Regions from separate parts of the Klebsiella oxytoca genome, predicted to be linked through region 1. Evidence: predicted binding sites of a transcription regulator. Region 1 holds the regulator's gene; each other region holds the start of a gene.
The links. Region 1 encodes sigma-54, which starts transcription at its own class of promoters, with help from an activator protein. Its sites were predicted from a motif close to GTTGGCACANNTTTCGCTNT; they were not measured.
Positions count from the first base shown of each region.

Region 2: the regulator sigma-54 is predicted to act here: its motif matches at 2,388-2,407, upstream of glnA (glutamate--ammonia ligase).
Region 3: the regulator sigma-54 is predicted to act here: its motif matches at 8,313-8,332, upstream of glnK (P-II family nitrogen regulator).

Region 1 is NZ_CP046115.1:4,841,992-4,852,810, reverse strand. Features, by position in the region: gene arcB (aerobic respiration two-component sensor histidine kinase ArcB) at 1-1,390, shown strand, start outside; gene elbB (isoprenoid biosynthesis glyoxalase ElbB) at 1,625-2,278, shown strand; gene mtgA (monofunctional biosynthetic peptidoglycan transglycosylase) at 2,275-3,000, shown strand; gene npr (PTS phosphocarrier protein NPr) at 3,054-3,326, opposite strand; gene rapZ (RNase adapter RapZ) at 3,323-4,177, opposite strand; gene ptsN (PTS IIA-like nitrogen regulatory protein PtsN) at 4,223-4,711, opposite strand; gene hpf (ribosome hibernation promoting factor) at 4,778-5,065, opposite strand; gene rpoN (RNA polymerase factor sigma-54) at 5,088-6,521, opposite strand; gene lptB (LPS export ABC transporter ATP-binding protein) at 6,569-7,294, opposite strand; gene lptA (lipopolysaccharide ABC transporter substrate-binding protein LptA) at 7,301-7,846, opposite strand; gene lptC (LPS export ABC transporter periplasmic protein LptC) at 7,827-8,390, opposite strand; gene kdsC (3-deoxy-manno-octulosonate-8-phosphatase KdsC) at 8,387-8,953, opposite strand; gene kdsD (arabinose-5-phosphate isomerase KdsD) at 8,968-9,972, opposite strand; gene GJ746_RS22590 (calcium/sodium antiporter) at 9,969-10,819, opposite strand, start outside.
Region 2 is NZ_CP046115.1:66,604-77,422, reverse strand. Features, by position in the region: gene yihX (glucose-1-phosphatase) at 1-160, opposite strand, end outside; gene typA (ribosome-dependent GTPase TypA) at 293-2,116, opposite strand; gene glnA (glutamate--ammonia ligase) at 2,495-3,904, shown strand; gene glnL (nitrogen regulation protein NR(II)) at 4,093-5,142, shown strand; gene glnG (nitrogen regulation protein NR(I)) at 5,151-6,560, shown strand; gene GJ746_RS00340 (YshB family small membrane protein) at 6,671-6,781, shown strand; gene hemN (oxygen-independent coproporphyrinogen III oxidase) at 6,819-8,192, opposite strand; gene yihI (Der GTPase-activating protein YihI) at 8,381-8,887, opposite strand; gene yihA (ribosome biogenesis GTP-binding protein YihA/YsxC) at 9,473-10,105, shown strand; gene polA (DNA polymerase I) at 10,456-10,819, opposite strand, start outside.
Region 3 is NZ_CP046115.1:1,326,783-1,337,601, forward strand. Features, by position in the region: gene queC (7-cyano-7-deazaguanine synthase QueC) at 1-185, opposite strand, end outside; gene GJ746_RS06180 (SgrR family transcriptional regulator) at 252-1,952, opposite strand; gene cof (HMP-PP phosphatase) at 2,079-2,882, shown strand; gene GJ746_RS06190 (PLP-dependent cysteine synthase family protein) at 2,929-3,981, opposite strand; gene GJ746_RS06195 (Lrp/AsnC family transcriptional regulator) at 4,097-4,555, shown strand; gene GJ746_RS06200 (SmdA family multidrug ABC transporter permease/ATP-binding protein) at 4,598-6,370, shown strand; gene GJ746_RS06205 (SmdB family multidrug efflux ABC transporter permease/ATP-binding protein) at 6,363-8,141, shown strand; gene glnK (P-II family nitrogen regulator) at 8,385-8,723, shown strand; gene amtB (ammonium transporter AmtB) at 8,757-10,043, shown strand; gene tesB (acyl-CoA thioesterase II) at 10,100-10,819, opposite strand, start outside.

The sequences.
Region 1 (10,819 bases):
GGAAAGATACCTGAAAACCATCCATGTCTCAGCGGTAACTCTTGGCAATATCTTCAATGATATTATTGAGATGGATAAAATGGAGCGGCGTAAAATTCAACTGGATAACCAGCCGGTTGATTTTACGGGCTTCCTTGCCGATCTGGAAAACCTCTCCGGTCTGCAGGCGCAGCAAAAAGGCCTGCGCTTTGTGCTGGATCCCACGCTTCCGCTGCCGCACAAGGTCATTACCGATGGCACGCGTTTACGCCAAATCTTATGGAATCTTATTAGCAACGCCGTGAAATTCACTCCGCAGGGGGGGAATGTGAGCGTACGCGTGCGCTACGACGAGGGAGATATCCTGCACTTTGAAGTAGAGGATTCAGGCATCGGTATCCCTGAAGCGGAACAGGATAAAATTTTCGCTATGTATTACCAGGTGAAAGATAGCCAGGGAGGCAAGCCGGCGACAGGCACCGGTATCGGTCTTGCCGTATCACGTCGTCTGGCTCGCAATATGGGGGGGGATATCAGCGTTGCCAGCCTGCCGGGCAAAGGCGCGACCTTTACCCTCACCGTCCATGCACCTGCTGTAGCAGAAGAAGTCGAAGATACGCTGGCGGAAGATGAAATGCCGTTACCTGCGCTGAACGTGCTGCTGGTGGAAGATATCGAGCTAAACGTCATTGTGGCGCGCTCGGTGCTGGAGAAACTGGGCAACAGCGTGGATGTCGCGATGACCGGTAAAGCCGCGCTGGAGATGTTTGTACCCGGCGAGTACGACCTTGTTCTGCTCGATATCCAACTGCCGGATATGACCGGTCTCGATATTTCTCGCGAGCTGAAACAGCGCTTTGCCGCTGATGAGCTGCCGCCTTTGGTTGCGCTGACGGCAAACGTATTGAAGGACAAGAAAGAGTATCTGGACGCGGGAATGGACGATGTTCTGAGTAAGCCATTATCGGTTCCGGCATTAACCGCGATTATCAAAAAATTCTGGGATGCTCCGGAAGAGGAGGAGAGTGAGATGCCATCTGTTGATATCAGTAAATCGGCTTCCGTACTGGATATTCCGATGCTTGAGCAGTACATCGAACTGGTAGGACCGAAGCTTATTAATGACGGTCTGGCCGTTTTTGAAAGGATGATGCCGGGCTACCTGGCGGTTCTGGAATCAAATTTGACCGCGCGCGACCAGAAAGGCATTGTCGATGAAGGACATAAGATTAAAGGGGCCGCCGGTTCAATCGGTTTGCGCCATATTCAACAGCTAGGTCAGCAGATTCAAACTCCGGACTTGCCAGCCTGGGCGGATAACGTTGGAGAATGGGTGGAAGAGATGAAATCCGAGTGGCAAAACGATGTGGCGGTACTCAAGGCGTGGGTTGCGGCGGCAGATAAAAAATGACCCCGGATAAACCGGGGTGCGCGAATACTGCGCCAACACCAGGGAACCGGTCATTGCGCCAGAATCATTTGAGTGATTTTTTTACACGGCACAACCTGAGGATTTGGCTTGCTCGCCCATTAAGATAGCAAACCTTAAATAATTTGTTACGTGAATCAGTAAAATATGTGAAGCATAGCGAGTAAATCAAAATTTTTGACTGCTTTCATAAACTTGTACTAAGAGGCTGATGTGATGAAAAAAATTGGTGTCGTGCTGAGCGGCTGTGGCGTATATGACGGAAGTGAAATCCATGAAGCTGTCATTACCCTGCTGGCAATTGCCCGCAGCGGCGCTCAGGCTATCTGCTATGCGCCTGATAAAGCGCAAACCGATGTTATCAATCACCTGACAGGCGAAGTCCAGGCGGAAAGCCGTAACGTGCTTGTCGAGGCTGCGCGTATTGCACGCGGCGAAATCCAGCTTCTGGCCAATGCCCGAGCGGAGGAGCTGGATGCGCTGATTGTGCCCGGTGGTTTTGGCGCGGCAAAGAATCTCAGCAGCTTTGCTTCCCGGGGGAGTGAATGTGAAGTCGATAGCGACCTGAAGGCTTTGGCTCTGGCGATGCATCAGTCCGGTAAACCGTTGGGCTTTATCTGCATCGCTCCGGCGCTGTTGCCGAAAATATTCGCCATTCCGTTACGCGTGACCATTGGTACCGATCTTGATACCGCCGATGTGGTTGAGGAGATGGGGGCTGAACACGTGTCGTGCCCGGTTGATGATATTGTGGTTGATGAAGACAACAAGGTCGTGACGACTCCGGCGTATATGCTGGCTCAGAACATTGCTGAAGCAGCGAGTGGCATTGAAAAGCTGGTCGCTCGCGTATTGGTTCTGACGGCATGACATTCCGCTTTTCGCCATTGCGTATGATTAAACGTTTATTGCTGAGGCTGCTGTTAGCTTGTGCCGTTGTATGGGCCGGTGGGATTGCTCTGTTTAGTATTGTGCCAGTGCCTTTTTCGGCCGTGATGCTGGAGCGACAGGTCAGCGCCTGGCTCTCAGGGAATTTCCATTACCTCGCTCATTCCGATTGGGTGGGAATGGATGAGATTTCTCCCTGGATGGGACTGGCGGTCATCGCTGCAGAAGATCAGAAATTCCCGGAGCACTGGGGGTTTGACGTTTCGGCCATAGAGAAAGCGCTGGCGCATAACGAACGTAATGAAAACCGGATCCGCGGCGCATCAACCCTGTCGCAGCAGACAGCAAAAAATTTGTTCCTGTGGGATGGCCGCAGCTGGCTACGAAAAGGGCTGGAGGCGGGACTGACCGTCGGCATCGAGACCGTGTGGAGCAAAAAAAGGATCCTCACCGTTTATCTTAATATTGCTGAGTTTGGCGAAGGAACGTTTGGCGTGGAAGCTGCGTCGCAGCGTTATTTCCATAAGCCGGCCAGTAAACTGACAGCTGCCGAAGCTGCACTTTTAGCCGCGGTCCTGCCCAATCCCCTTCGCTTTCGCGCGGACGCGCCGTCGGGTTATATTCGCAGCCGCCAGGCGTGGATCCAGCGACAGATGAAACAGTTAGGTGGGGAAGGTTTTATGCGGGCGAATAAGCTACATTAATAAACTTGCTATCAGATACCCCCGGTAAGCACCGCTGCAGCCGGGGAATACCTCTAGTCTTCATCAAACCCGGCGTTGAATAGCGCGATAACCGCTGCCAGCGCTTCAACCTCCTGCGGGCCGTTGGCTTCAATCTCAATCTGACGGCCTTTAGCCGAGTCGAGCATCAGCAGGGCAATCACGCTATTCGCTTCAGCTTCGGTGCCTTCATCATTGCGCAGCAGCACTTCAGCATCATAGTTTTGCATTAATTCAAACAGCTTCATCGCCGGGCGAGCGTGCATGCCCAGCTTATTGGTGATTTCAACGGTTTGCTTAACGGTCATGATTTGCGTTTTTCCAGCGTCCGATGACGAGACTGCACGTTCTTACCGCGTGAACGGAAGTAGTCAGCCAGCTGTTCGGCGATGTAAACCGAACGATGTTTACCGCCGGTACAACCAATGGCGACCGTCAGATAGCTACGGTTATTGGTCTCCAGCATAGGTAACCATAGCTCAAGATAGCTGCGGGTCTGGTAAATAAAATTATGAACTTCCGTGTGGCGATCGAGGAAAGCGGCAACCGGTTTATCAAGGCCGGTCATAGGACGTAGCTTCGGATCCCAGTGCGGGTTCGGCAGGAAGCGGACATCGAAGACGTAGTCAGCATCGATAGGAATTCCGTGCTTAAAGCCAAAGGACTCAAACACCATTGTCAGTTCGCGTTCGCGTTTGCCCAACAAACGCGTACGCAGCATCTCTGCCAGCTCATGGACCGACATTTCGGAGGTATCAACGATCAGGTCGGCGCGCGAGCGCAGAGGTTCCAGCAGGTCGCTCTCTTCATCAATGGCGCTTTCCAGCGACAGATTTTTGCTCGACAGCGGATGTAAACGACGAGTGTCGCTGTAGCGGCGAATCAAGGTGTTACGATCGGCATCCAGGAACAGCAGCTGAGGTGAAAACTCTGCGGGCAGATTTTTCATCGCCTGCTCGAAGATTTCCGGCGACTCCGGCATATTTCGCACGTCTATACTGACGGCAGCCGAGATGTTCCTGTCGGCCAGCGATCGAGCGAGCTCGGGTAGCAGCACAACCGGCAGATTGTCCACGCAGTAAAAACCCATATCTTCCAGCGCTCGCAGGGCGACGGATTTCCCCGACCCTGAACGGCCGCTGACGATCATCAGTACCATGTACCGTTTCTCCTCAGTACGATAAAGAGTAAGGTGCGACTTCCGTTACGCATCATTATTACTTCCCGCTTCAGTGATGATTTCATACAGCTCTTCATCACTTTGTGCAGCGCGCAGACGGCGGCAAATTGTTTTATCCGCCAGACGCTTTGCTACCAGCGAGAGCGTATGCAGATGCGTTTTAGTTTGATCGGCCGGAACGAGGAGGGCAAACAACAGATCGACAGGCTGATTGTCGATAGCATCAAAGGCGATCGGGGTTTCCAGCTGGACAAAAACGCCCACGGCCCGCAGCGTATCCTCTTCGAGTTTTCCGTGCGGAATAGCAATGCCGTTGCCAATTCCGGTACTGCCCATTTTCTCACGAGTCAGGATCGCCTCGAATACTACCTGGGGCGGTAGGCCTAACTGCTTTGCTGCCAGCTCGCTGATAATTTCCAGCGCGCGTTTCTTGCTCTGGCAGTGAACCTGGCTACGGGTACATTCCTGGTTAAGGACATTGCTCAGTTGTAGAGCCGAATCGTTATTTATCATAATTTCACCTGAGCTCTTCCTGGCCAACCGCCTGCTGGCGGTTGGCGTAGGCTATTGCCCGGACAATTAGTGTTGTTTCAGTTTATCTTTATGTTTTGTTAATTGTCTTGCCAGCTTATCGATAAGACCATCGATAGCGGCATACATATCCTGCCCTTCCGCACTGGCATGGATTTCACCACCGTTGACATGCAGATTGGCATCCGCAATTTGCGTTACCTTCTCCACCTTTAACACAATATAGACCTGGTTGATCCTGTCGAAAAACTGCTCCAGTTTGCTGAACTTCGCGGTAACGAAATCACGCATAGCGGGGGTTATTTCGACGTTGTGTCCTGTAATGTTGAGCTGCATAGTGTCTTCCTTATCGGTTGGGTCAAACTAGCTGCTTGCGCTGGTTTGACGGCGGAATGGATAAAGACTCTCGGTACTTAGCAACGGTTCGGCGCGCTACCATAATACCCTGATCGGATAGCATGGTGGTGAGCTTACTGTCACTCAATGGTTTCGCCGGGTTTTCCGCGGCGATTAATTTCTTCACCAGCGCACGAATGGCCGTCGACGATGCTTCGCCGCCGCCTTCGGTGTTGACATGGCTGGAGAAGAAATACTTCAGCTCAAAAATACCGCGTGGACTGTGCAGGTATTTTTGCGTGGTAACGCGTGAAATGGTGGATTCATGCATTTCGACGGCCTGGGCGATGTCCGCCAGCACCATCGGTTTCATAAACTCTTCACCCTGTTCAAAAAAGGCCTGCTGCTGTTCGACGATACAGCGGCTGACGCGCAGAAGGGTGTCGTTACGGCTCTCAAGGCTTTTGATAAGCCAGCGCGCTTCCTGCAGGTTGCTGCGGATAAACTGACCGTCAGCATCGTTGCGCGTACTGTTGCCCATGGCGGCATAGTGCTGATTGATCTTCAGGCGCGGAAGGCTATCTGAATTGAGTTCAACCACCCAACGCTCGTTAACTTTGCGTACCAGTACGTCAGGAATAACATATTCCGGCTCGCTGGTTTGGATTGACTGGCCGGGGCGCGGATCCAGCGATTGGATCAGATTTACCGCTTCCTTTAACACTTCTTCTTTCAGGCGGGTCACGCGCATCAGAGTGCGGAAATCATGGTTGGCGAGCAGATCGAGGTGATCGCTGATGATCAGGCGAGCTTCTTCGATCCACGGCGTCTCTTTGGCAAACTGCGACAGCTGAACCAGCAGGCAATCGCGTAAATCTTTTGCCGCCACGCCGACGGGATCGAAACGCTGAATGCGCTTGAGAACCGCTTCAACTTCTTCAAGTCCGATTTCATCATCGCCAATGCTTTCAACGATGTCTTCCACGGAAATAGTCAGGTAGCCGGTATCATCAACGGCATCGACGATCGAGGTCGCGATGGCGCGATCGGTGTCGGTGAATGGCGTAAGCTCAACCTGCCACATCAGGTAATCCTGCAGGCTTTGGGTGGTCTCGCCCTGGTAGACCGGCAGTTCGTCATCCTGGTAATCAATGCCGTTTCCTGATGGCGTTCCCGCGGTATAAATCTCATCCCAGCTGGCATCAAGAGGCAGCTCTTCGGGCATCTCTTTCTGCTCAAGGGCATCGACGGTATCCAGAGACTCGCGATCCTCGGCCTCTTTGGTTTCCACCTCATCGTGAAGATCGGTTTGCTCCAGCAACGGGTTGCTGTCCAGCGCCTGCTGGAGTTCCTGCTGGAGTTCTAACGTAGACAACTGCAGTAGACGAATTGCCTGCTGCAGTTGTGGCGTCATGGCAAGCTGTTGGCTTAGCCTTAATTGCAAACCTTGCTTCATATTCAGGGCCAATATCTCCGGCTAAAACGTCTGTAACCTCTACCCTATCAGAGTCTGAAGTCTTCCCCAAGATACACGCGCTTAACCTGCTCGTCTTCAAGGATTTGCTGCGGCGTACCGTGAGCGATAAGGTGCCCCTGGCTGACGATATACGCTCGCTCACAAACGGCCAGCGTCTCCCTGACGTTGTGGTCGGTTATCAGAACGCCCAGACCGCTGTCGCGCAGGTGTTCAATGATGCGTTTGATATCAATAACGGAAATGGGGTCAACGCCGGCAAAGGGTTCATCCAGCAGGATGAATTTCGGGTTGGCGGCCAGCGCGCGGGCGATTTCTACGCGGCGGCGTTCACCACCGGAAAGTGCCTGGCCGAGACTATCGCGCAGGTGCTCAATGTGAAACTCCTCCATTAGCTCCTTCGCGCGATCTTCACGCTGCTCGGTACTCAGGTCGTCACGAATCTGCAATACCGCCATCAGGTTATCGTAAACGCTCAGGCGGCGGAAAATGGAGGCCTCCTGCGGCAGATAGCCAATTCCACGACGCGCGCGCGCGTGCAGCGGCAGCAGGCTGATATCTTCGTCATCGATGATAATGTTCCCTGCGTCGCGCGGTACGATGCCAACGACCATATAGAAGGTGGTCGTTTTACCGGCGCCGTTTGGGCCGAGCAGGCCTACAATTTCGCCCGAGTTCACGGTCAGACTGACATCTTCCACGACGCGGCGGCCTTTATAGGCTTTAGCAAGGTTCTTTGCAGTTAATGTTGCCATAACGAATTACTTACCTTTCTTTGACTGATCGCCACTTTTGTCCTGCAGCTGCGAAGGAACCAGAACCGTGGTCACGCGCCCGCCTTTATTGCTGAAAGCCTGCATTTTTTGTTCTTTCACCAGGTAAGTGATTTTGTCACCCTGGATATTGCTGTCGATCTGTTCCAGATGCGCGTTGCCGGTCAGGACGACAAAGTCGTTTTGCAACTCATAATGCATTTTTGACGCGCGGCCTTTCACCGGTTTGCCGTTGTCCTGCATCTGGTAGAAGGTTGCCGGATTACCGTAGCCATCGATAACCTCTTTGCCCTTTTCTCCACCTGGACGAGTCACGACAACTTTATCGGCGTTGATTTTGATGGTTCCCTGAGTGACGACGACATTTCCCGTAAAGGTGACGACGTTACCCTGCATATCCAGCGACTGCTGATTGGATTCAATGTGGATCGGCTGATCGGTATCACCCGTCTTCGCCTGTGCCGACAGGCTGGCGGCCAGTAAGGCGCTGGCGAGCGCAATCTTAAGGCTGAGTTTATTTGTTCTGAATTTCATATGAGGTTCTAACCTTTTCAATCAGCTCGGCATTTTTGCTGCGTAGGTTCCCGCGCATTTTCAGGCCGCTGGAATTAAATGTTGTTCCGTATAACGTCACCATGTCATCGGAGGTAACATCCTGTGTTACCAGGTTTATCTGGGCGTTATCCGTCGTAATCTTGCGCAGTTGAGAATCCGCCGTTAGCGCATTCACCTCAACGTGCCCGTAAAGATACAGCATGCGGTCACTCGTCAACTTGGCTTTATCCGCTTTGACAGACCAGGTTGGTACTTTATTCGTATCAAAGGTGGTCATCACCGGCTTCGCGAACCACGAAAGCTGCTGTTCGGAAAAATACTCAACGTGTTCAGCGATTAACCGATAGTTGAGCGCCCCTTCGGGACTATAAACGACGGTATCGGTATGCTCGCTGGTGTACGTTGGGTCATCAGGATTGACCACTTGCTGGGTGCTATCGTCCGTGCTCGCCAGGTTCAGGCCGATCAGGATCAGCGCGACCAGCGATAGTAAAATGATAACCCAACGTCTGGTTTTACTCATATAGATTGCCCTTTGGCCTCATCCAGCTTGCCTTGCGCCAATAGTAGCAAATCGCATACTTCCCGTACCGCTCCGCGCCCGCCGTTTATTCGGGTAACGTAATCCGCGCGCGGGGGCAGCAACGGATGCGCATCGGCTACCGCTATGCTTAAACCAACTTCAGCCATCACCGGCCAGTCGATTAGATCATCGCCAATATAGGCCACTTCATCGGCGCTAACGGCCAGTTTATTGAGTAGTTCATGAAACGCCAGCAGCTTATCAGACTGCCCCTGGTACAGATGCTGGATACCCAGCGTTTGGCAGCGATCTTCCACCAGTTTAGCTTTTCGGCCGGTAATTATCGCCACTTCAATATCCGAGGTCAGGGCGCAACGGATGCCGTAGCCATCGCGCACGTTAAACGCTTTTAGCTCTTCGCCGTTGTTGCCCATATAGATAAGGCCATCGGAAAGGACGCCGTCTACATCAAGTATCAGTAAACGGATTTTCGCCGCCCGGTCAATAAAGTTCTGGCTCACTGGCCCATAGCAGGTCGCTAACAGGGCATCAGCATTATTCATTATTTTTTCCTTACTTACACTACGCCCGCGCGCAGGAGATCGTGCATATGTATCACACCTACCAGGCGGTCGCCATCGGCAACCAGCACGCAGGTGATATGACGGGACTGCATCAGGTTAAGCGCATCAACGGCCAGCGTTCCCGGACGAATACGGATACCGCCTCGCGTCATCACGTCGGCAATACTGGCGTTACGCATATCAATGCCGGTATCAAAAACGCGGCGCAGATCGCCATCGGTAAAGATACCGATAATATTCATGTCATCATCGCAAATGGCCGTCATGCCCAAATTCTTGCGCGTGATTTCCAGCAGCGCGTCGCGTAGCGTAGCCTGCAGGCTCACATGGGGGATTTCTTCCCCAGTGTGCATAATATCATTGACCCGCAGCAGTAGCTTACGGCCAAGAGCACCGCCAGGATGCGATAGCGCAAAATCCTCCGCGGTAAAACCGCGAGCTTCCAGCAGCGCGACGGCAAGCGCATCGCCCATAACCAGAGCAGCAGTCGTACTTGATGTTGGGGCTAATCCTAACGGACACGCCTCTTTGGGCACCTTTACGCACAGATGAATATCTGCCGCGCGCGCCATGCTGCTTTCCGGGCGACTGGTAATACAAATAAGCGACACCTGCTGGCGCTTGAGAACCGGAATTAGCGCGAGAATTTCATTGGATTCTCCAGAGTTGGACAGCGCGATGACGACATCGCCTGGAGTCACCATGCCCAAATCGCCGTGCGCGGCCTCGCCGGGATGAACGAAGAATGATGAGGTGCCGGTACTGGCAAAAGTCGCCGCCATTTTGCGGCCTATGTGACCGGATTTACCCATTCCCATGACGACGACTTTACCGCTGCAGCGAAAAATGGTTTCACAGGCGCGGGTAAAATCTTCATTAATGTATTGATCGAGCTGGGCCAGACCTTCACGTTCAATTTCCAGAACCTCACGGCCTGCCCGTTGAAAGTCAAAATCCGCTGGCAAATCTGTTGGTGACATAATCTTATCCCGAATCATTCAACGAAGAGCGGTGCTGTCCAGTACAGCATCGCTAACCAAAGCACAAAACCTCCAACCAGCAGGAGACCTGCAAGGCGACCGGGCTGCTGGTTACGGCGCCAGCACAGCACGGCAAATATCAGGCTAACCAGCAGCATGACGCCATAGTCGCGGGTAAAAGCCTCGGCGGCAAAGGTACCCGGGGCTATCAACGCCGGGAGGCCGAGGACCAGCACGATATTGAGAATATTAGCGCCAATAATATTGCCAATGGCGATGTCATTTTCACCTTTTCGTGCACCGGCGATGGCGGTTGCCAGTTCAGGCAGACTGGTGCCGATGGCGATTACCGTTAAGCCGACGGTCAGTTCGCTGATAGCAAAAAAGTTTGCCAGCACCGTGGCGTTATCAACCACCATGCGCGTAGCCATCGGCATCACTATCATCGCCACGCCCAACCAGAGCAGCGCCACGGGAAGTGAACCTTCTCGCGGTAGCTCCGCCAGCTGTTCACGAGTCAGGCTGTCGTTACCCTGGCGTTCCGCAAGCCGGGCAATTTTAATGGTGAATAACAGCCACAGGATGGCAAGCGCCAGCAAAAAAAGGCCATCTATTCGCGTTAGCTGCCCGTCGTACAGTACAAACCCGGCCACTACGCTGACCAGCAACATTAGCGGTAATTCGCGGCGCAGGATATCAGAATGCACGGTAAAAGGTTGAAACAGAGCCGTAAGACCGAGGATCAGCAGAATGTTGGTGATGTTAGAGCCAAGAGCGGTTCCGATCGCCAGATCGGTTTGCCCATGCAGAGACGCGGCGGCGGAAACAATGATCTCCGGTAAACTGGTACCGATGCTGACTACCG
Region 2 (10,819 bases), 620 kb from region 1:
CGCTGATTTCACCGCGCTCATGCTGGTGGAACGCTTCGCCCATGGTGAAGTGCTGCTTCAGCGTCGCAAGCGGGATTCGCGTTAAATCGCTCCACGTCCCAAGCACACGGCTGAAGTCAATATCGACAATCACATTACCTAAATCAAAGATATAGAGCATGGTCCTCTCCTTTTGCACCGTGGAAAATTAACTGTAGCGGGAAAGGAGGGGTTTGACTATGGGTGGCAAAACTTTGTACAAAAAAGAAACCCTGCCATAAGGCAGGGTTGAGTTAACCGTCAGAAGCGTTAATTAATCTTCTTTTGCACCGCGCATCGCGCGTTTACGGTCGTTTTCGGTCAGGTGACGTTTACGGATACGAATAGAGGTTGGGGTAACTTCTACCAGTTCGTCGTCATCAATGAACTCCAGAGCCTGCTCCAGGGTCATCTTAATCGGCGGAACCAGAACCGTTGCTTCGTCAGTACCGGACGCACGCATGTTGGTCAGTTTCTTACCGGTCAGGCAGTTTACCGTCAGGTCGTTAGAACGGCTGTGAATACCGATGATCTGGCCTTCGTAAACTTCTGCACCGTGGCCCAGGAACAGCTTACCGCGATCCTGCAGGCTGAACAGTGCAAACGCTACTGCTTTACCCTGGCCATTGGAGATCAGAACACCGTTCTGGCGCTGGCCCACATCACCCGCACGAACGTCGTCGTAGTGGCTGAAGGTGGAGTACAGCAGACCGGTACCCGAAGTCATAGTCATGAACTCTGAACGGAAGCCGATCAGACCACGGCTTGGGATCACGTAGTCGAGACGTACGCGACCTTTGCCGTCTGGATTCATATTTTTCAGGTCGCCTTTACGCTCACCCAGTGCCTGCATCACAGAACCCTGGTGCTGCTCTTCAACGTCCAGCGTGACGTTTTCGAACGGCTCTTGTTTACGACCATCGATTTCGCGGAAGATAACTTTCGGACGGGAAACCGCCATTTCGAAACCTTCACGACGCATGTTCTCGATAAGAACGGACAGGTGCAGTTCGCCACGGCCTGAAACGCGGAATGCGTCTGCATCCGGAGTTTCTTCAACGCGCAGCGCCACGTTATGCACCAGCTCTTTGTTCAGACGGTCAAGGATTTGACGAGAGGTAACGTATTTACCTTCTTTACCACAGAACGGAGAGGTGTTAACGCAGAAGAACATAGATACGGTCGGCTCATCGACAGACAGCGCCGGCAGAGCTTCAACATTCTGCGTATCGCAGATGGTATCAGAGATGTTCAGCTCGCCCAGACCGGTAATAGCGATGATATCGCCCGCTTCAGCGATGTCGCTCTCAATACGCTCCAGACCCAGATGGGTCAGAACTTTACCGACTTTACCGTTACGCGTTTTGCCTTCGCTATCAATGATAGTGACCTGCTGGTTCGGCTTCACTTTACCGCGTTTGATGCGGCCGATACCGATGACGCCAACATAGTTGTTGTAGTCCAACTGGGAGATTTGCATCTGCAGCGGACCATCAAGATCGACGTTCGGTGCCGGTACACGATCGACGATAGTCTGATACAGCGGAGTCATGTCTTCAGCCATATCTTCGTGATCAAGACCCGCGATACCGTTCAGCGCAGATGCGTAAACGATAGGGAAATCCAGCTGTTCATCAGTTGCGTCAAGGTTAACGAACAGGTCGAATACCTGATCAACAACCCAGTCAGGACGTGCGCCAGGACGGTCAACTTTGTTGATAACAACAATTGGCTTCAGGCCATGGGCAAAAGCTTTCTTGGTGACGAAGCGCGTCTGCGGCATCGGACCATCAAAGGCATCAACCACCAGCAGCACAGAATCTACCATGGACATAACACGTTCAACTTCACCACCGAAGTCGGCGTGCCCTGGGGTATCAACGATGTTGATACGATAATCATTCCATTTGATAGCGGTGTTTTTAGCGAGGATAGTAATCCCACGCTCTTTCTCCAAATCGTTGGAGTCCATCACTCGTTCTTGTGCTTCAGTACGCGCGTCGAACGTACCGGATTGCTGTAGCAGCTTATCAACCAGGGTAGTTTTACCATGGTCAACGTGCGCGATGATGGCGATATTACGCAGATTTTCGATCACAACTTTGCCTCAGGCATTAGAAATAGCGCGTTATTGTACACGGATTAATCGCAGTACAAAACAGGATCACAAACATCCTCCGCAAACAAGTATTGCAGAGATTCTTTGTGATCGCTTTCACGGAGCGTTAAAAGGGTTATTCAAGGTCAATTGCACCAAATAAGTGCCCAACGTTCACACAAATGCACTATATTGGTGCAATGCATTCATTTTGGTGCAGCCCTTTTGCACGATGATGTGCATGATAACGCCTTTTGGGGGCAATTTAAAAGTTGGCACAGATTTCGCTTTATATTTTTTAAGGCAACAACGCCACTTTTAGTAGTTAAAAAGTTTTCGTTTCCACGACGACACAGACCAATCCGGGAGAGTTTAAGTATGTCCGCTGAACACGTTTTGACGATGCTGAACGAGCATGAAGTGAAGTTTGTCGATCTGCGCTTCACCGATACCAAAGGTAAAGAACAGCACGTTACTATTCCTTCTCATCAGGTAAATGCCGAATTCTTCGAAGAAGGCAAAATGTTTGATGGCTCCTCGATTGGCGGCTGGAAAGGTATTAACGAATCCGACATGGTTCTGATGCCGGACGCAACCACCGCGCTGATCGACCCGTTCTATGAAGAACCGACCCTGATCATCCGCTGCGACATCCTCGAACCAGGCACCCTGCAGGGCTATGACCGCGACCCGCGCTCCATCGCTAAGCGTGCGGAAGAGTACCTGCGCTCTACCGGCCTGGCCGACACCGTGCTGTTCGGGCCAGAACCAGAATTCTTCCTGTTTGACGACATCCGTTTTGGTGCGTCCATCTCCGGTTCTCACGTGGCTATCGATGATATCGAAGGCGCATGGAACTCCTCCACCAAATACGAAGGCGGCAACAAAGGCCACCGCCCGGGCGTAAAAGGCGGCTACTTCCCGGTTCCACCGGTAGACTCTTCTCAGGATATCCGCTCCACCATGTGTATGATCATGGAAGAGATGGGCCTGGTTGTTGAAGCTCACCACCACGAAGTGGCGACTGCGGGCCAGAACGAAATCGCAACCCGCTTCAACACCATGACCAAAAAAGCGGACGAAATTCAGATTTACAAATACGTTGTTCACAACGTCGCACACCGCTTTGGTAAAACCGCGACCTTCATGCCGAAACCAATGTTTGGCGATAACGGTTCCGGTATGCACTGCCACATGTCCCTGTCCAAGAACGGCGTAAACCTGTTCTCCGGCGACAAATACGCAGGCCTGTCTGAACAAGCGCTGTACTACATTGGCGGCGTTATCAAACACGCTAAAGCAATTAACGCCCTGGCTAACCCGACCACCAACTCCTACAAGCGTCTGGTCCCGGGTTATGAAGCTCCGGTCATGCTGGCTTACTCTGCCCGTAACCGTTCCGCTTCTATCCGTATTCCGGTAGTCACGTCTCCGAAAGCGCGTCGTATCGAAGTTCGCTTCCCGGATCCGGCTGCTAACCCGTACCTGTGCTTCGCTGCGCTGCTGATGGCTGGCCTCGACGGTATCAAGAACAAAATCCATCCGGGCGAAGCCATGGATAAAAACCTGTACGATCTGCCGCCGGAAGAAGCGAAAGAGATCCCACAGGTTGCAGGCTCTCTGGAAGAAGCACTGAATGCGCTGGACGCAGACCGTGAGTTCCTCACCGCCGGTGGCGTATTCACCAACGACGCAATTGATGCTTACATCGCCCTGCGTATAGAAGAAAACGACCGCGTACGCATGACTCCGCATCCGGTTGAGTTCGAGCTGTACTACAGCGTCTGATTTTGCTGTAAATCCGCGGTATTCCGTGTTGTGGCGTGGGGTACCAAGGATATTTTGTTGCCGTGGAAACTTTCAGCCCATCTCAGGATGGGCTTTTTTCTCCACCAACACGCTGATCTCATGAGCTTTTTATTCATAAAAAGCTATACTGCACTAAAACGGTGCACTCTTTTTCTGGAGACTGTCGAATGGCAACAGGCACACTGCCCGATGCTGGGCAGATCCTTAACTCTTTAATCAACAGTATCTTACTGGTCGATGACGACCTGGCGGTACATTACGCGAACCCGGCGGCGCAGCAGCTGCTGGCACAAAGTTCTCGTAAGCTCTTCGGCACGCCGCTGCCGGAACTGTTGAGCTATTTCTCGCTGAATATCGGCCTTATGCAAGAGAGCCTCGCTGCAGGTCAAGGGTTTACCGATAACGAGGTCACGCTGGTTATTGATGGCCGCTCCCATATTCTGTCCCTGACCGCACAACGTCTGCCGGAAGGCTATATCCTGCTGGAAATGGCGCCGATGGATAATCAGCGTCGGCTGAGCCAGGAACAGCTGCAGCACGCGCAGCAGATTGCCGCTCGCGACTTAGTGCGCGGTCTGGCCCATGAGATTAAAAACCCTCTGGGAGGCCTGCGTGGCGCGGCCCAGCTGCTGAGCAAAGCGCTGCCCGACCCTGCGCTAATGGAATATACCAAAGTCATTATTGAGCAGGCCGACAGGCTAAGAAATCTGGTCGACCGCCTCCTGGGCCCCCAGCATCCCGGAATGCACGTAACAGAGAGCATCCATAAGGTCGCTGAGCGGGTGGTGAAGCTGGTGTCGATGGAGCTACCGGAGAACGTTAAACTGGTTCGCGACTATGACCCTAGCCTGCCAGAACTCCCGCACGATCCGGACCAAATTGAACAGGTACTGCTGAATATCGTTCGTAATGCGCTGCAGGCGCTGGGACCTGAAGGGGGCGAGATAACTCTGCGCACCCGCACGGCCTTCCAGTTAACCTTGCACGGCGTGCGCTACCGCCTCGCTGCGCGTATTGACGTTGAAGATAACGGCCCTGGAATACCGTCTCATTTACAGGATACGCTGTTTTATCCAATGGTGAGCGGGCGCGAGGGCGGTACCGGACTCGGTCTGTCTATTGCCCGCAGCCTTATCGATCAGCACTCCGGCAAAATTGAATTTACCAGTTGGCCAGGGCATACCGAATTCTCGGTGTACCTGCCTATTCGGAAGTAGAGGTGTTTATGCAACGAGGGATAGCATGGATCGTGGACGACGATAGCTCCATCCGTTGGGTGCTTGAACGCGCGCTCACCGGGGCAGGCTTGAGTTGTACAACGTTTGAAAGCGGCAACGAGGTGCTTGACGCCCTCACCACCAAAACCCCGGATGTGCTGCTGTCTGATATCCGCATGCCGGGAATGGACGGGCTGGCGCTGTTGAAACAAATTAAACAGCGCCATCCGATGCTTCCGGTCATCATAATGACGGCGCATTCGGATCTGGATGCGGCGGTCAGCGCCTACCAGCAAGGCGCTTTTGATTATCTGCCGAAACCGTTTGATATTGACGAAGCAGTGGCGCTGGTTGACCGTGCAATTAGCCATTACCAGGAGCAGCAGCAGCCGCGAAATACGCCGATTAATAGCCCGACGGCCGATATCATCGGTGAAGCGCCGGCAATGCAGGACGTTTTTCGCATCATCGGTCGCCTGTCGCGTTCTTCAATCAGCGTGCTGATTAACGGGGAGTCCGGTACCGGTAAAGAGCTGGTTGCTCATGCTCTTCACCGCCACAGTCCGCGCGCCAAGGCACCGTTTATCGCGCTGAATATGGCAGCAATTCCTAAAGACTTGATTGAATCAGAACTGTTTGGCCACGAGAAAGGGGCTTTTACCGGCGCCAATACCGTGCGTCAGGGACGCTTTGAGCAGGCGGACGGCGGAACGCTGTTTCTCGATGAGATCGGCGATATGCCGCTGGATGTCCAGACCCGCCTGCTGCGCGTGCTGGCTGATGGCCAGTTTTATCGCGTGGGCGGCTATGCGCCGGTGAAAGTGGATGTGCGCATCATTGCCGCAACCCACCAGAACCTTGAGCTGCGCGTCCAGGAAGGAAAATTCCGCGAGGACTTATTCCACCGCCTGAACGTGATACGCGTCCATCTGCCGCCGCTGCGCGAGCGTCGGGAAGATATTCCGCGCCTGGCGAGGCATTTCCTGCAAATTGCCGCTCGTGAACTGGGCGTGGAGGCCAAACAGCTGCATCCGGAGACGGAGATAGCGTTAACCCGGCTGGCGTGGCCGGGCAACGTACGTCAGCTGGAAAACACCTGTCGATGGCTGACGGTGATGGCCGCAGGCCAGGAGGTTCTGACGCAGGATCTTCCCAGCGAGCTATTTGAAACCGCGATACCGGATAACCCGACGCAAATGCTTCCGGATAGCTGGGCCACGCTGCTGGGACAATGGGCCGATCGCGCTTTACGTTCCGGTCATCAAAACCTGCTCTCGGAAGCGCAGCCTGAGATGGAGCGTACACTGCTGACCACCGCGTTACGCCATACTCAGGGGCATAAACAGGAAGCGGCACGCTTGCTTGGCTGGGGTCGTAACACCCTGACCCGTAAGTTAAAAGAGCTGGGAATGGAGTAGCAGCGCGGCGGCGCGTAAAAAATAGTCACCCAGCGCAAACTGCTGCTATTTTGTACTTTACTGTTGCAATACGTTGAGTATGATCTTGCCCGGAAAGACGGGGGTTAATCATGCTTGAATCACTTATTAATATTATATCGAGCGGCGTCGCAGCTGGTCATACGCCGCAGACGGCAATAGCTGCCGTTCTGTGCGCGGCGATGGTTGGGCTGTTTAGCTGACAATTACCCCTCTCCTTTCCAGGAGAGGGGTAATTGTTTATATCACGCGAGAAAATTGCTGCATTCTGGCCTTCTGCCGCAGATAAGCATCAAAACACATGCAGATATTGCGGATCAGCAGCCGACCTTTTGGCGTCACCTGAATACCTTTGTCATCCACATCCACCAGCCCGTCTTTGGCCAGCGGCGCCAGAAGCTGCAAATCTTGAGCAAAGTAGCTGCCAAAATCTAATTCCCACTGAGCTTCTATCGCGGTGAAATCGAGACGGAAGTTACAAATCAGCGCTTTAATGACATCACGACGAATACAGTCATCGCGAGTCAACGCAATGCCGCGCCACAGCGCCGTTCCGGTTTCATCAACCTGCTGATAATACTGTTTCAGCTCTTTCTGGTTCTGCGCATAGCAGTCGCCAATCATGCTGATCGCCGATACGCCCATACCCAGCAGGTCAGTATCCCCCTGAGTGGTGTACCCCTGGAAATTGCGATGCAGAATGCCTTCACGCTGGGCTATCGCCAGCTCATCATCCGGACGGGCAAAGTGGTCCATGCCGATAAACTGATATCCCGCGGTCGTCAGCGAAGCAATTGTTTCCTGGAGAATGTCCAGCTTCTGCTCTGCCGAAGGTAAGTCGGCATCTTTGATTTTGCGCTGCGCGGCAAAAAGCGTTGGCAGGTGCGCATAGTTGAATACGCTGAGACGATCGGGGTTGAGCTCGGCTACTTTCTGTAACGTATAAGCAAAGCTCTGCGGCGTTTGTTTTGGCAGGCCGTAAATCAGGTCAATATTAGTAGAGGTAAAACCAATTTCGCGCGCATGGTTCAGCAGCGCGAAGATAAACTCTTCATCCTGCTCGCGGTTTACCAGGCGCTGCACTTCTTTATTGAAATCCTGGACTCCCATACTCAGGCGATTAAAACCTTCGCTGCGTAAATGATCCAGTACATCAAGCTCGATTTCCCGCGGATCAACCTCGATAGAGATCTCTGCATCTGCGTTAAAATTGAAATGCGTGCGCAGTAAACCCATCAAAAGGCTAATTTGTGCCTTGTTTAAATATGTCGGCGTACCGCCGCCCCAGTGCAGCTGATTTACCTTGCGGCCGACAAAAAGCGGTGCGCGGTGAATAATCTCCTGCTCAAGAACATCCAGATACTGGTCGGCCTTATGCTGCTGACGGGTAACGATTTTATTACAGCCGCAGAAATAGCAGAGCTTATGGCAAAACGGGATATGTACATACAGCGACAGGGGGCGCTGCGGATAGCGGGCTACCGCCGCATCAAATTCGGCTGCGCCAAATTCTGGAGAAAACTCCAGCGCGGTTGGGTACGAAGTATAACGTGGCCCGGAATAGTTATATTTCTGGATCAGGGCCAGATCCCAGTCGATTAACTGCACAGACATGCTCACTCCTTCCGATGGTGCCGTCGGCGGGTACGCCGCCCCGGCCCAACCGCACCTCGGGTGATGAGCCGGTTGCGCAGCCATTTCTGACGCCGCGACAACCGTCGTAGTTTAACGAATAACCACAGCAGATAACATATAACCAGAAGGGTTATAAGCAGGACCGGGAATCCGATGGGGTGCAAACGTTAGTTTCCACCCTTCAGCAGGCGCATCATATCTTCTTTGCGCTCTTCCTCTTCTTCATCTTCGTCGTCATCGTAGGAGAGGCCCAGCTGCTGCATCAGCTCATCAATGCGATCCAGTTTGGCATCGACCCAGGTTTGCTCTTCTGCATTCAGGGTGCCACCCTCTTCCAGTCGTTCCAGCAGCGCGTCCAGGCGCTCATCGTTCTCCAGCAAATCCAGCTCAGCCTGCGGTGAAAGCATAGGTTTCTCGCTCTTTGGTTTATGCTGCTTAACTGCCGGAGCGCTTTCAGTTACGCCCAGCGGGATTGGTTTTTTACTGCCAATTCGGGGATCTTGCTGCTGACCTTGTTTTTTGGCTGCTGATGCGGCTTCACCGCCGGTAGCACGACTTCCTGCCGCATGGCCGCGATGCTTCTTCTGATGCTTGCGTTCGCGTGCTTCCTGATTCAATTCTTCGCGCGTTTTGCGATTTTTTTTGCCGCGAGGTACGGATGTCGGTTTTTTCATATTGTGTAATCTTCAGGCCGTTTTCTTCAGTATAGAATTGAGGCGGAATCTAGCAGAAAGCAAGCAAAGAAAAAAGGCGACAGATTACTCTGCCGCCTTTTTCCGCACTGACAACCCTTAAAGGGCTTCTACTTTCCATGTTAGCTAACAACACACCCTGTCTTTCCTTTAGCTACCAACTTGTCCCTGTTACATCCATTTCCTTTTAAAAACGTCTCCAGACGTTTGTCATCCTGACAATCCGTAGTCTTCGCCTCCTGGCGCTTCCTGACCCCTCGTCCTGAGTCATAATCCTTTTAGCATCCTCGCCCTTGACCGCTACTTTACTGATTTGAGGAAAACCTACAACCAACTGTACAGAAAAAAAACAACTTTCAGAATTTTCTTTTATACCAACGCTTTGATTTACATAATTTTGTTTTATTTAAGCTCGGATTTTTCTCACCAATTTCGCATATTATCAATGGTCAATGTCTTACAAAGACTGTGGTTTTAACTTACATCTAGGTTGTGCGGTAAAAACAGCCTTTTTCTGTTGTTCAGGTATAATCCTCGCCATAGCCTGATTTAACGGAGACGACCGTCTTGACCAACTGGAATTATCAACTGACGCATTTTGTCACTAGCGCACCGGATATCCGCCATCTTCCTGCCGATACCGGCATTGAAGTGGCATTTGCTGGCCGCTCTAACGCCGGGAAATCCAGCGCTCTGAACACCCTGACTAACCAGAAAAGCCTGGCTCGTACTTCAAAGACCCCTGGTCGTACGCAGCTTATCAACCTGTTTGAAGTTGCTGATGGCAAACGCCTGGTCGACCTTCCGGGCTACGGCTATGCTCAGGTTCCGGAAGAGATGAAGATTAAGTGGCAGCGCGCGCTGGGCGAATACCTGGAGAAGCGCCTGTGCCTGAAAGGTCTGGTTGTCTTAATGGATATCCGTCACCCGCTTAAAGATCTCGATCAGCAGATGATCCAATGGGCAGTCGAAAGCGATATTCCTGTTTTGGTGCTGTTGACCAAAGCCGATAAGCTGGCAAGCGGCGCGCGGAAAGCGCAGCTCAACATGGTTCGTGAAGCGGTTACTGCTTTTAACGGAGATGTGCAGGTAGAAGCGTTTTCTTCTCTGAAGAAGCAAGGCGTGGATAAACTGCGCCAGAAGCTGGACAGCTGGTATAACGATATCCCACCCCAGGAAGAACCTGAAGGCGGCGAATAATTTCGCTCATTATCCCGGATAGCGACGCGTAGTGGCTGATCCGGGCAGCCTCACCTTTGCAGCATTGATACGCAGAAAATTTTCCTTCGCGCAATAAAAAACGCCCCGGTCATAAATGACCGGGGCGGCTAAAATATTCAGCCAAATCCGATTACGTGAAGTAAAAGGTCTGAAAGATAGAACATCTTACCTCTGTACCCTACGTCTTTAACTCTACTCTTCTTTCGGGTACGGATAAAGCATTTTTTGTAGTTTTTTTTCACTCTTTACATAGCAAATTCCAATGATCATCACAAAACACGATAAGTTATGTTACTCACTTACAAAAAATGACCTTACCCACCGAATACTTAGTGCGCTTGATCCCAGTTTTCTCCACTGCCAACTTCCACCAGCAGCGGAACCGCCAGCGTTGTACTGCTTTCCATCAGTTCGTGGATTTTTTTCGCGACCTCAGCAAGATCGTCCTTATGCACTTCAAAGACCAGTTCATCGTGCACCTGCATGATCATCCGCACGCGAGGCTTTTCGCTTAACAACCAGCTATCTACAGCAATCATCGCACGCTTAATAATGTCGGCAGCGGTTCCCTGCATCGGCGCGTTGATCGCTGCTCGCTCGGCGCCTGCACGGCGCGCACCGTTACTGGATTTGATATCAGGCAGATAGAGCCGACGACCATCAAGCGTTTCAACATATCCCTGCTCTTTTGCC
Region 3 (10,819 bases), 1.9 Mb from region 1:
TCAAGGACTTTATGGGCGACGGTCCCCAGCTTTAGCGCCAGTTCGCGAGCAACGTCAATCTCCGCACGGTGGCGTTGGCCATAATCAAAAGTGACGCAATGCACTTCATCATACTGTTGCAGAGCCTGCACCAGGCAGGTCGTCGAATCTTGTCCTCCGCTGAAGACAACTACGGCGCGTTTCATGGTAATTCCTGACAATCGAAGTGAAGCGCATATGGTAGCGTCTGATGAGCATGACCACCAGCTCTGTCACGGCGTTGAGGCCGGTAGCCAGGCTTTGGCGAAATCAAACCAGCCGCGAGCGTTCAGGCGTAGCCCGTTAACCCCCGGCGGCGCGCTGATGCGATAATTATAATTAAACAGCGGCGTCATGATGGCATCTTCCATCAGGTCGTTAAAAACGTTGCGCAAAGCTTCGCTGCGGCTGCGTGCGTCTGGTAAGGCCTGAACAGCATCCAGCGTTGCCTGGAGATGAGCGTATTGCGCCCCGGTCAACAAATTAGGCCATAACGCATCGCAGCGTAACCACTGCTCCAGAGCATACTCTGGCGCTTCGCCAATCAGGCGGTCACCCATCATCAAATCCGCCCGCGCAAAATGTTGGCAACCATCCCAGTTTTTTGCATCGTGAAAAATAATCGTCAGCTCACAGCCTTGTTCAGCCAGTCTTAGCCGGAGTTGCTCCGCCATGGCGTGAAGCTCTACGGGCAGGTGGTAAAGCAGGGTTAGTTGTTCAGGTAACGGGATGTCGAGATTTTCTGTCCACTGTGGAATCGACCAGCCCGGTAATACCTCGTTGCTTGGCGCAATCAGATCTTCATCCAGCGGCAGAGTTTCTAACAGCGTTGTACGATGAATCAACGATACAAGCCGACGGGCCTGCGCTCTATTAAGGCGAGGGCTCTGGCGCAGCGTCAGATAACAAAAGCCGAGACTGATGCTATTGCTGACCTGACGCAGCCTGGTCAGCTCGTCAGGATCGCCAATGGTTATCTGAACCGGATGACGGCAGCTGGTGCCCAGATCCTGTTCAAACAGCTGCGGCGTGATCCAGAACTCCACGGCCTGCAGCAGCGGATGAGATAGATGATAGCGCTGATGATTTTCCAGCCTCACCAGTTCCGGGGTAAACAGTTTCAGGCGGAATGGTCCGCTGCCGATTGCCGGATCGTCCGGGTGCGCCAGTACGCTGCAGTAGCTGGCAAGCCGAAAGGGCAGCCAGTAATCAGCGCGATGCAGAAGAATAGTCAGACATTGAGAGTGGGGGACGCTAATCTCGCTGATACTGGCGAACAGCGTACGCAGAGCGGGTAGCTCTAGCAGCATCAGTAGCCGCCGCTGTAGCTGCGAAGTTTCAATTGGATCGCCGTTATGCCAGAACAAAGTTGAACGAATATAGAAGTGCCAGCGCAGACCGTCGGGCGATACCTCCCAGTGATGGGCTAAGTCTCCCGCTGGATTGGTACTCTGCGCATCGAATCGGGTCAGGCCGGAAAATATTTCTCCGGCAAGATGCTGTTCCGCCCGTCCGGGCATAAAACCCGGATGCAGCGGTTCCAGCGGACGATAGTAAGGAATACGCAGAGTCGGGGTATTGTTTTGCCATTGGCCGCCGAGAAACGGGGAGAGCAGCGCTTTGAGCTCCACTGGCGCAAGCTGGGCCAGTTCGAGAGCGTTTTGCTGCTGCCCCTTATTCAAAGCCTGTTCCATCATTTCATTGCGCAGGGTCTCCGGCGCTTTATAAAACTGCAGCAAGCCGCGCTTTCCGCGCCCGGAGCTGGCCTGCCAGCTGAGCCAACCGGCCTCCTGGGCCTGGCGCAGCAGAGTTCGAATATGGCGTTCGCTACAAAAGCAGCGCTCCGCCAGTTCGCCAACGGTGACCTGCTGCGGTTCACCGTTTGAGGGATGCCAGAGTCGCTGGTACTGCTGCAGACGGTTTAATAGCCTCATACTGGATTAACCCTGCGATAGATCCGGAAACCCGGAACAATAAAATTCATCTATTCACTATTACTTCCGTATATCTCAGGCAATACTGCAACACAAGCAAAATCCACCACCATTTGGGAGCAGGACATGGCAAAACTGGCTGCATTTGATATGGACGGAACGCTGCTGATGCCGGATCATCGTCTGGGAGAAAAAACGCTCTCAACGCTGAAACGCCTGCGCGACCGCGATATTACCCTGACTTTCGCTACCGGCCGTCATGCCCTGGAAATGCGCCATGTTATTGGCGAGTTTGCTCTGGATGCGTTTTTAATCACCGGCAACGGGACGCAAGGTGAAGAGCTATATCGTCGCGATCTTGCTCCTGATGTTGCTGAAGAAGTGCTGCACAGCGCGTGGGAAACGACGGCCAGTATGCATTTCTTTAACGACGGCGGCTGGTACACCGGGCGGGAAATCCCTGAACTCCTGAAAGCACACGTCTTTAGCGGCTTTCGTTACCAGCTGCATGATCCAAAGCGAATGCCGGCGCATCAGATTACCAAAATTTGCTTCTGCGGCGATCATGACGATCTGCGTCGGCTGCGGATCCAGCTGAATGAAGCGCTGGGCGGGCGCGCGGATCTCTGCTTTTCGGCGATGGATTGCCTGGAAGTTCTGCCCGGCGGCTGTAACAAAGGCGCGGCGCTGGCGGTACTAAGCCAGCATCTTGGTCTGACACTGCAGGATTGTATGGCGTTTGGCGACGCCATGAACGATCTGGAAATGCTTGGCAGCGTAGGGCGCGGGGTGATTATGGGCAATGCGATGAATCAGCTGAAAACAGAACTCCCGCATCTACCGGTTATTGGCGACTGCCGCCATCAGGCCGTCTCCCATTTTTTGACTCATTGGCTGGATAATCCTGATCTTCCTTATTCCCCCGAATAAAGAGACCCTGCCAGCAAGCCAGATATCCTGTGATATCTGGCTTTTTTTATTCTGCTTGCAGCATTTCGGTAATTTGCGCCTGCCATGGAGAGATATCGCCAATATTGGCCGCTACCCATAGCGGGTTGTAGTAGCTTTCCATATAACGGTCGCCGCTGTCGCACAGCAGCGTGACGATAGATCCGGTGCGTCCTTCAGCACGCATCCGTACGGCCAGCTGTAGAACTCCCCACATATTGGTGCCGGTGGAGGCGCCGACCTTACGTCCGAGCAGCGTTTCCAGCCATAGGGCGGTGGCGACGCTGGCGGCATCCGGCACTCGCAGCATCTCATCAACCACATCGGGGATAAAAGAAGGTTCGACGCGCGGGCGGCCAATGCCCTCAATTTTGCTCCCGACCGGGCTGCGCAGGCTGGCGTCGCGGCTCTGCCAGTAGTCCATAAACACGGAGTTTTGCGGATCAACGACCATCAGCTGCGTATCATAACCCTGGCAGCGAATGTAGCGCCCGATAGTCGCCGAAGTACCGCCGGTGCCGGCGCTCATCACGATATACGACGGCTGCGGATGCGGCTCATGGCTCATCTGACGGAAGATACTGTCGGCAATATTGTTGTTTCCCCGCCAGTCGGTAGCCCGTTCGGCAAAGGTAAACTGATCCATATAATGGCCGTTCAGCTCGCGCGCCAGCGTTTCCGAGGCGGCATAGATTTCACAGGCGCTGTCGACGAAATGGCAGCGACCGCCGTAAAACTCAATTTGTTCAATTTTACGCTTTGCCGTACAAGAGGGCATAACGGCGATAAATGGCAGACCTAGAAGACGGGCAAAGTAGGCTTCAGAGACGGCGGTTGAGCCGGAAGAGGATTCGATAATTGTCGTCCCTTCGTTGATCCAGCCGTTGCACAGGCCGTAGAGAAACAGCGAGCGGGCAAGGCGATGCTTCAGGCTACCGGTAGGATGAGTGCTTTCATCTTTCAGATAGAGCTGGATCCCGGGGAACTCCGGTAATGCCAGACGAATAAGATGCGTGTCGGCGGAACGCTGATAATCGGCATTAATTTCACTAATTGCGTGTTTTACCCAGGCGCTGTTCATCTCAATTTCCTGTTTATCATTTTGTGCCCAGCTTAACGGAAATTGAAGGAAAAATTGTTGCCATTTAGCCTTTCAATTACAATAAATGGAGTAAAATTTTCTCCTGAGGTAAGTAATGTTAGATAAAATTGACCGTAAGCTGCTCTCACTACTGCAAAACGATTGTACCCTCTCTTTGCAGGCGCTGGCTGATGCCGTTAATCTGACTACCACGCCCTGCTGGAAGCGTCTGAAACGACTGGAAGACGAAGGGATCCTTCGCGGGCGAGTGGCTCTACTGGATGCGGAAAAAGTCGGTCTGGGGCTGACGGCTTTTGTGCTGATTAAAACCCAGCACCACAGTAGCGACTGGTATTGCCGGTTCGTCAGCGAGGTCACGCAAATGGCGGAGGTGCTCGGCTTCTGGCGCATGGCGGGCGAATATGATTATCTGCTGCGGGTCCAGGTCGCGGATATGAAGAACTATGATAATTTTTATAAACGCCTCGTTAACAGCGTGCCGGGTCTCTCGGATGTGACTTCGAGTTTTGCCATGGAACAGATAAAATACACCACAGCCTTGCCTATTGATTAACGGCATCAGCCGCTACGAATTACACACTCAGGATTTAACCGCTTGCGATTATTTGCTCAACTTAGCTGGTATTTTCGCCGGGAGTGGCGTCGTTACCTCGGCGCTATTGCTCTGCTGATCATCATTGCCATCCTGCAACTGGTGCCACCGAAAGTGGTGGGCATTGTGGTTGATGGCGTCACTAAGCAACATTACACCGCCGAAAAGGTGTGGATGTGGATCGGCCTGCTGGTCGTTATTGCGGTGATGGTCTACCTGCTGCGCTATGTCTGGCGCGTGCTGCTGTTCGGCGCGTCTTATCAGCTGGCCGTCGAGCTGCGTGAGGATTTCTATCGCCAGCTCAGCCGTCAGCATCCGGCGTTTTATCTGCGCCATCGTACCGGCGATCTGATCGCTCGCGCCACCAACGACGTCGACCGGGTGGTGTTTGCTGCCGGCGAGGGCGTTTTAACGCTGGTGGACTCTCTGGTAATGGGCTGCGCGGTGCTGATTGTCATGTCGACGCAAATCAGCTGGCAGTTAACCCTACTGGCGCTGCTGCCGATGCCGCTTATGGCGCTGGCGATTAAGCGTAACGGCGATGCGCTACACGAGCGTTTTCGCGTTGCTCAGGCAGCGTTCTCCAGCCTGAACGATCGGACTCAGGAGAGCCTGACCAGCATCCGCATGATCAAAGCCTTCGGCCTTGAAGATCGGCAATCGGCGCTGTTTGCCGCCGACGCCGCGGATACCGGGGCGAAAAACATGCGCGTGGCTCGCATTGATGCTCGCTTCGACCCGACGATTTATATCGCGATCGGTACCGCTAATCTGCTGGCTATCGGTGGCGGCAGCTGGATGGTGATCCAGGGCAGTCTGACTCTTGGCCAACTTACCAGCTTTGTGATGTACCTCGGCCTGATGATTTGGCCGATGCTGGCGCTGGCGTGGATGTTTAACATCGTTGAGCGCGGTAGCGCGGCCTATGCGCGCATTCGCACCATGCTGGAGGAGGCGCCGGTGGTAAACGACGGCAGCGAGCCAACGCCGGAAGGTCGCGGTACGCTTAGCGTCGCCGTTGGCGAGTTTGTCTATCCGCAGGCGAATAAACCCTCTCTGGAAAAGGTTAACTTTACGCTTCAGCCCGGGCAGATGCTGGGCATTTGCGGGCCGACAGGTTCCGGTAAGAGCACCATTCTGGCGCTGATTCAGCGCCATTTTGACGTGACCGAGGGCGACATTCGTTTCCACAACGTGCCCCTGACCCGGCTTCAGCTGGATAGCTGGCGTGCCCGCCTTGCGGTAGTCAATCAGACGCCGTTTCTGTTCTCCGATACCGTCGCCAGCAATATTGCCCTCGGTAAGCCGGACGCTACGCAGGAGCAAATTGAGCACGTTGCCCGGCTTGCCAGCGTGCATGAGGATATTCTGCGCCTGCCGCAGGGATATAACACCGAAGTGGGCGAGCGCGGCGTTATGCTTTCCGGTGGGCAAAAGCAGCGAATTTCCATCGCTCGCGCGCTGTTGCTGGAAGCGGAGATTCTTATTCTTGATGATGCGCTTTCGGCGGTGGATGGGCGAACGGAGCACCAGATTTTGCATAACCTGCGACAGTGGGGAGAGGGGCGGACGGTGATTATTAGTGCCCATCGCCTGTCGGCGCTGACCGAGGCCAGCGAAATTCTGGTGATGCAGCATGGTCATGTGGCCCAGCGTGGTCGCCACGACTCCCTGGCGGCGCAGTCCGGCTGGTATCGCGATATGTACCGTTATCAGCAGCTGGAAGCGGCGCTGGATGATATTCCGCTGCAAGATGAGGAGGCCGCCGGTGCGTAGTTTCACTGAACTCTGGCCAACGCTTAAGCGCCTGCTGGCCTACGGCTCCCCGTGGCGTAAACCGTTGATGTTAGCAGTTGCCATTATGTGGATTGCAGCGGTGGCGGAGGTTAGCGGTCCGCTGCTGATTAGCTACTTTATCGACAATATGGTGGCGAAGAATTCGCTGCCGTTGAAGCTGGTTAGCGGTCTTGCCGCCGCCTACATTGGTCTGCAGCTCCTTGCCGCGGGTCTGCACTACTGCCAGGCGCTGCTGTTTAACCGCGCGGCGGTCGGCGTGGTTCAGCAGCTGCGCAGCGACGTGATGGATGCCGCCCTGCGCCAGCCGCTCAGCGAATTTGATACGCAACCGGTCGGCCAGCTTATCTCACGGGTGACCAACGATACCGAAGTGATTCGCGATCTGTACGTGACCGTCGTGGCGACCGTACTGCGTAGCGCTGCCTTAATTGGCGCGATGCTGGTGGCGATGTTCAGCCTTGACTGGCGAATGGCGCTAGTGGCGATCGCTATTTTCCCGGCGGTGCTGATTGTGATGATGATTTATCAGCGTTACAGCACGCCTATCGTCAGGCGGGTCCGCGCGTGGCTGGCGGATATCAACGACGGCTTCAATGAAGTAATTAACGGCATGGGCGTCATCCAGCAGTTCCGCCAGCAGGCGCGGTTCGGCGAACGGATGCGCGAGGCCAGCTATGCGCACTATCTGGCGCGGATGCAAACTCTGCGTCTTGATGGCTTCCTGCTGCGCCCGTTGCTGAGCCTGTTCTCTTCATTAATTCTCTGCGGTCTGCTGATGCTGTTTGGTTTCAGCAGCAGCGGAACGATCGAAGTCGGGGTGTTATATGCCTTTATTAGCTATCTTGGCCGCCTGAACGAGCCGCTTATCGAGCTCACCACCCAGCAGTCCATGCTGCAGCAGGCGGTGGTTGCGGGCGAGCGCGTTTTCGAACTGATGGACAAACCGCGTCAGGCGTGGGGAGACGATAACGAGCCGCTGCGCAGCGGTGCGGTTAGCATCGATCATGTCTCTTTTGCTTACCGCGACGATAGCCTGGTATTGCAGGATATCAATCTCGACATTCCGTCCCGCAGCTTTGTGGCGCTGGTCGGCCATACCGGGAGCGGTAAAAGCACCCTGGCCAGCCTGATGATGGGCTACTATCCGTTGACTCAGGGAGAGATTCGCATCGACGGTCGCCCGCTGTCGTCCTTAAGCCACAGCGCGCTGCGCCAGGGGATTGCGATGGTGCAACAGGATCCGGTGGTGCTGGCGGATACCTTTTATGCCAACGTCACTCTCGGTCGTGACATTAGCGAAGAGCAGGTCTGGGAGGCGCTGGAAGCGGTACAGCTGGCGGAGCTGGCGCGAGAAATGAGCAATGGGATTTATACTCAACTGGGCGAGCAGGGGAATAACCTCTCCGTTGGTCAGAAACAGCTGCTGGCGCTGGCGCGGGTGCTGGTTGATACGCCTCAGGTGCTGATTCTCGACGAGGCGACGGCTAATATCGATTCCGGTACCGAGCAGGCGATCCAGCAGGCTCTGGCCCGCGTGCGCGAGCATACGACGCTGGTGGTGATCGCGCATCGTTTATCGACCATTGTCGAGGCCGATACGATCCTGGTACTGCACCGCGGTCAGGCGGTAGAGCGTGGAAACCATCAGCAGCTGCTGGCGGCGAAAGGCCGCTACTGGCAGATGTATCAGCTGCAGCTGGCCGGCGAAGAGCTGGCCGCCAGCGCGCAGGAAGAGTCGCTTATCGCCTGATGCACCATAAACAGGCAGCCTCGGGTATCCGGTTTGAGGTGGTGCAAAAATGTTACCTGACGCGCACTGAAATGGTGCAATTTTAGGCGGAAGCGGCATTTTGCCACTTCGCTTACGCAGAATTCTTCTTATTCCCCCTCCAAAAGGGCCGCCTGGCGGTCCTTTTTCATTTCTGGCACAGCCCTTGCTTTATTAGACAGGTGTTAGCTGCGGCCATTACCGAATTCTGACTGGAGGGGACTTATGAAGCTGGTTACCGTGGTAATCAAACCATTCAAACTGGAAGATGTGCGCGAGGCATTATCTTCAATAGGCATTCAGGGCCTGACGGTCACTGAAGTTAAGGGCTTCGGCCGTCAGAAAGGCCACGCGGAGCTCTATCGCGGCGCCGAATACAGCGTCAATTTTCTGCCGAAAGTTAAGATTGACGTCGCGATTGCCGACGATCAGCTGGACGAAGTCGTCGATGTCATTAGTAAAGCGGCTTACACCGGAAAAATTGGCGATGGCAAAATCTTTGTCGCCGAGCTGCAGCGCGTCATTCGCATCCGTACCGGCGAATCTGACGAAGCGGCACTGTAACTTTCAGACCACACAGCGATGGGGAACGAAACAATGAAGATAGCAACAATGAAAACGGGTCTGGGAGCGCTGGCGCTTCTTCCGGGGCTGGCGATGGCCGCACCGGCGGTAGCCGATAAAGCCGATAACGCTTTTATGATGATTTGCACCGCGCTGGTGCTGTTTATGACGATTCCGGGTATCGCGCTGTTCTACGGCGGGCTGATCCGCGGCAAGAACGTTCTCTCTATGCTGACTCAGGTCATCGTGACCTTTGGTCTGGTCTGCGTACTGTGGGTCGTTTATGGCTACACGCTGGCCTTCGGTACCGGCGGCAGCTTCTTCGGTAACTTTGACTGGGTGCTGCTGAAGAATATTGAACTGAAAGCGCTGATGGGCAGCTTCTATCAGTATATCCACGTCGCCTTCCAGGGCTCATTTGCCTGTATCACCGTCGGCCTGATCGTTGGTGCGCTGGCTGAACGTATTCGCTTCTCCGCAGTACTGATTTTCGTTGTGGTATGGATGACGCTTTCTTATATCCCGATTGCGCATATGGTATGGGGCGGCGGCCTGCTGGCAAGCCACGGCGCGCTTGATTTCGCCGGTGGTACGGTGGTTCACATCAACGCCGCAGTAGCCGGACTGGTGGGGGCCTATATGATGGGCAAACGCGTCGGTTTTGGCAAAGAAGCGTTCAAACCGCATAACCTGCCGATGGTGTTCACCGGCACCGCTATCCTCTACGTTGGCTGGTTCGGATTCAACGCCGGTTCAGCAAGCGCGGCGAACGAAATTGCCGGCCTGGCGTTCGTTAATACCGTGGTGGCAACGGCGGCGGCTATTCTGGCGTGGACATTCGGCGAATGGGCGACCCGCGGCAAGCCTTCTCTGCTGGGCGCCTGTTCTGGGGCAATTGCTGGTCTGGTCGGCATCACTCCGGCATGTGGTTACATTGGCGTCGGTGGTTCTCTGATTGTGGGTATCGCCGCGGGTCTGGCGGGTCTGTGGGGCGTAACCATTCTGAAACGCTGGCTGCGCGTTGATGACCCTTGCGATGTGTTCGGCGTACACGGCGTTTGTGGGATCGTAGGTTGTATCCTGACCGGCATTTTCGCTGCAACCTCTCTGGGCGGCGTCGGCTACGCGGAAGGTGTGACCATGGGCCATCAGGTTCTGGTACAGCTGGAAAGTATCGCCATCACTATCGTCTGGTCCGGGATCGTGGCGTTTATTGGCTATAAAGTTGCCGATATGACCGTTGGTCTGCGCGTACCGGAAGAGCAGGAACGTGAAGGCCTCGACGTGAACAGCCACGGCGAAAACGCCTACAACGCTTGATAAAATTGAGTTATTTTCTGTAGCAGCAGAGCCTCCCTCCGGGAGGCTCTGTTTTTTTATGCGTTACGATTACGCATCACGCCTTCCTGCACTGTAGAAGCGACCAGCGTGCCGTCCTGAGTGTAGAATTCGCCGCGTACAAAGCCTCGTGCGCTGGAGGCCGAGGTGCTTTCTACGCTGTAAAGCAGCCATTCGTTGATATTGAACGGGCGATGGAACCACATTGAGTGATCGATAGTGGCAACCTGCATACCCGGTTCCAGAAAGCCTACGCCGTGGGGCTGCAGAGCTACGGGCAGGAAATTAAAGTCAGAAGCGTAGCCCAGCAGAGACTGATGAATACGGATATCTTCCGGAACAGCGCCGTTGGCGCGGATCCAGACCTGGCGCGCGGGTTCCGCCACATGACCTTTCAGCGGGTTGTGGAATTCTACCGGGCGAATCTCCAGCGGTTTATCGTTGAGAAATTTCTCTTTGACCAGCGGCGGAAGCAGATGCGCCAGCTTACGGGCGATATCCGTCTCCGAGGGTAAACCGTGCGGCGCAGGCGCTGACGGCATCGGTTTTTGATGCTCGTAGCCCGGCTCCGGCGCCTGGAAAGAGGCGGTCATATAGAAAATCGGCTTACCGTTCTGCACTGCCGCAACCCGACGGGCGCTAAAGCTGTTGCCGTCGCGCAGCACTTCAACATCATAGATGATAGGTTTCTGGCTATCGCCCGGACGTAGAAAGTAGCTGTGGAATGAGTGGATCAGGCGTTCGGCGGGGACGGTCTC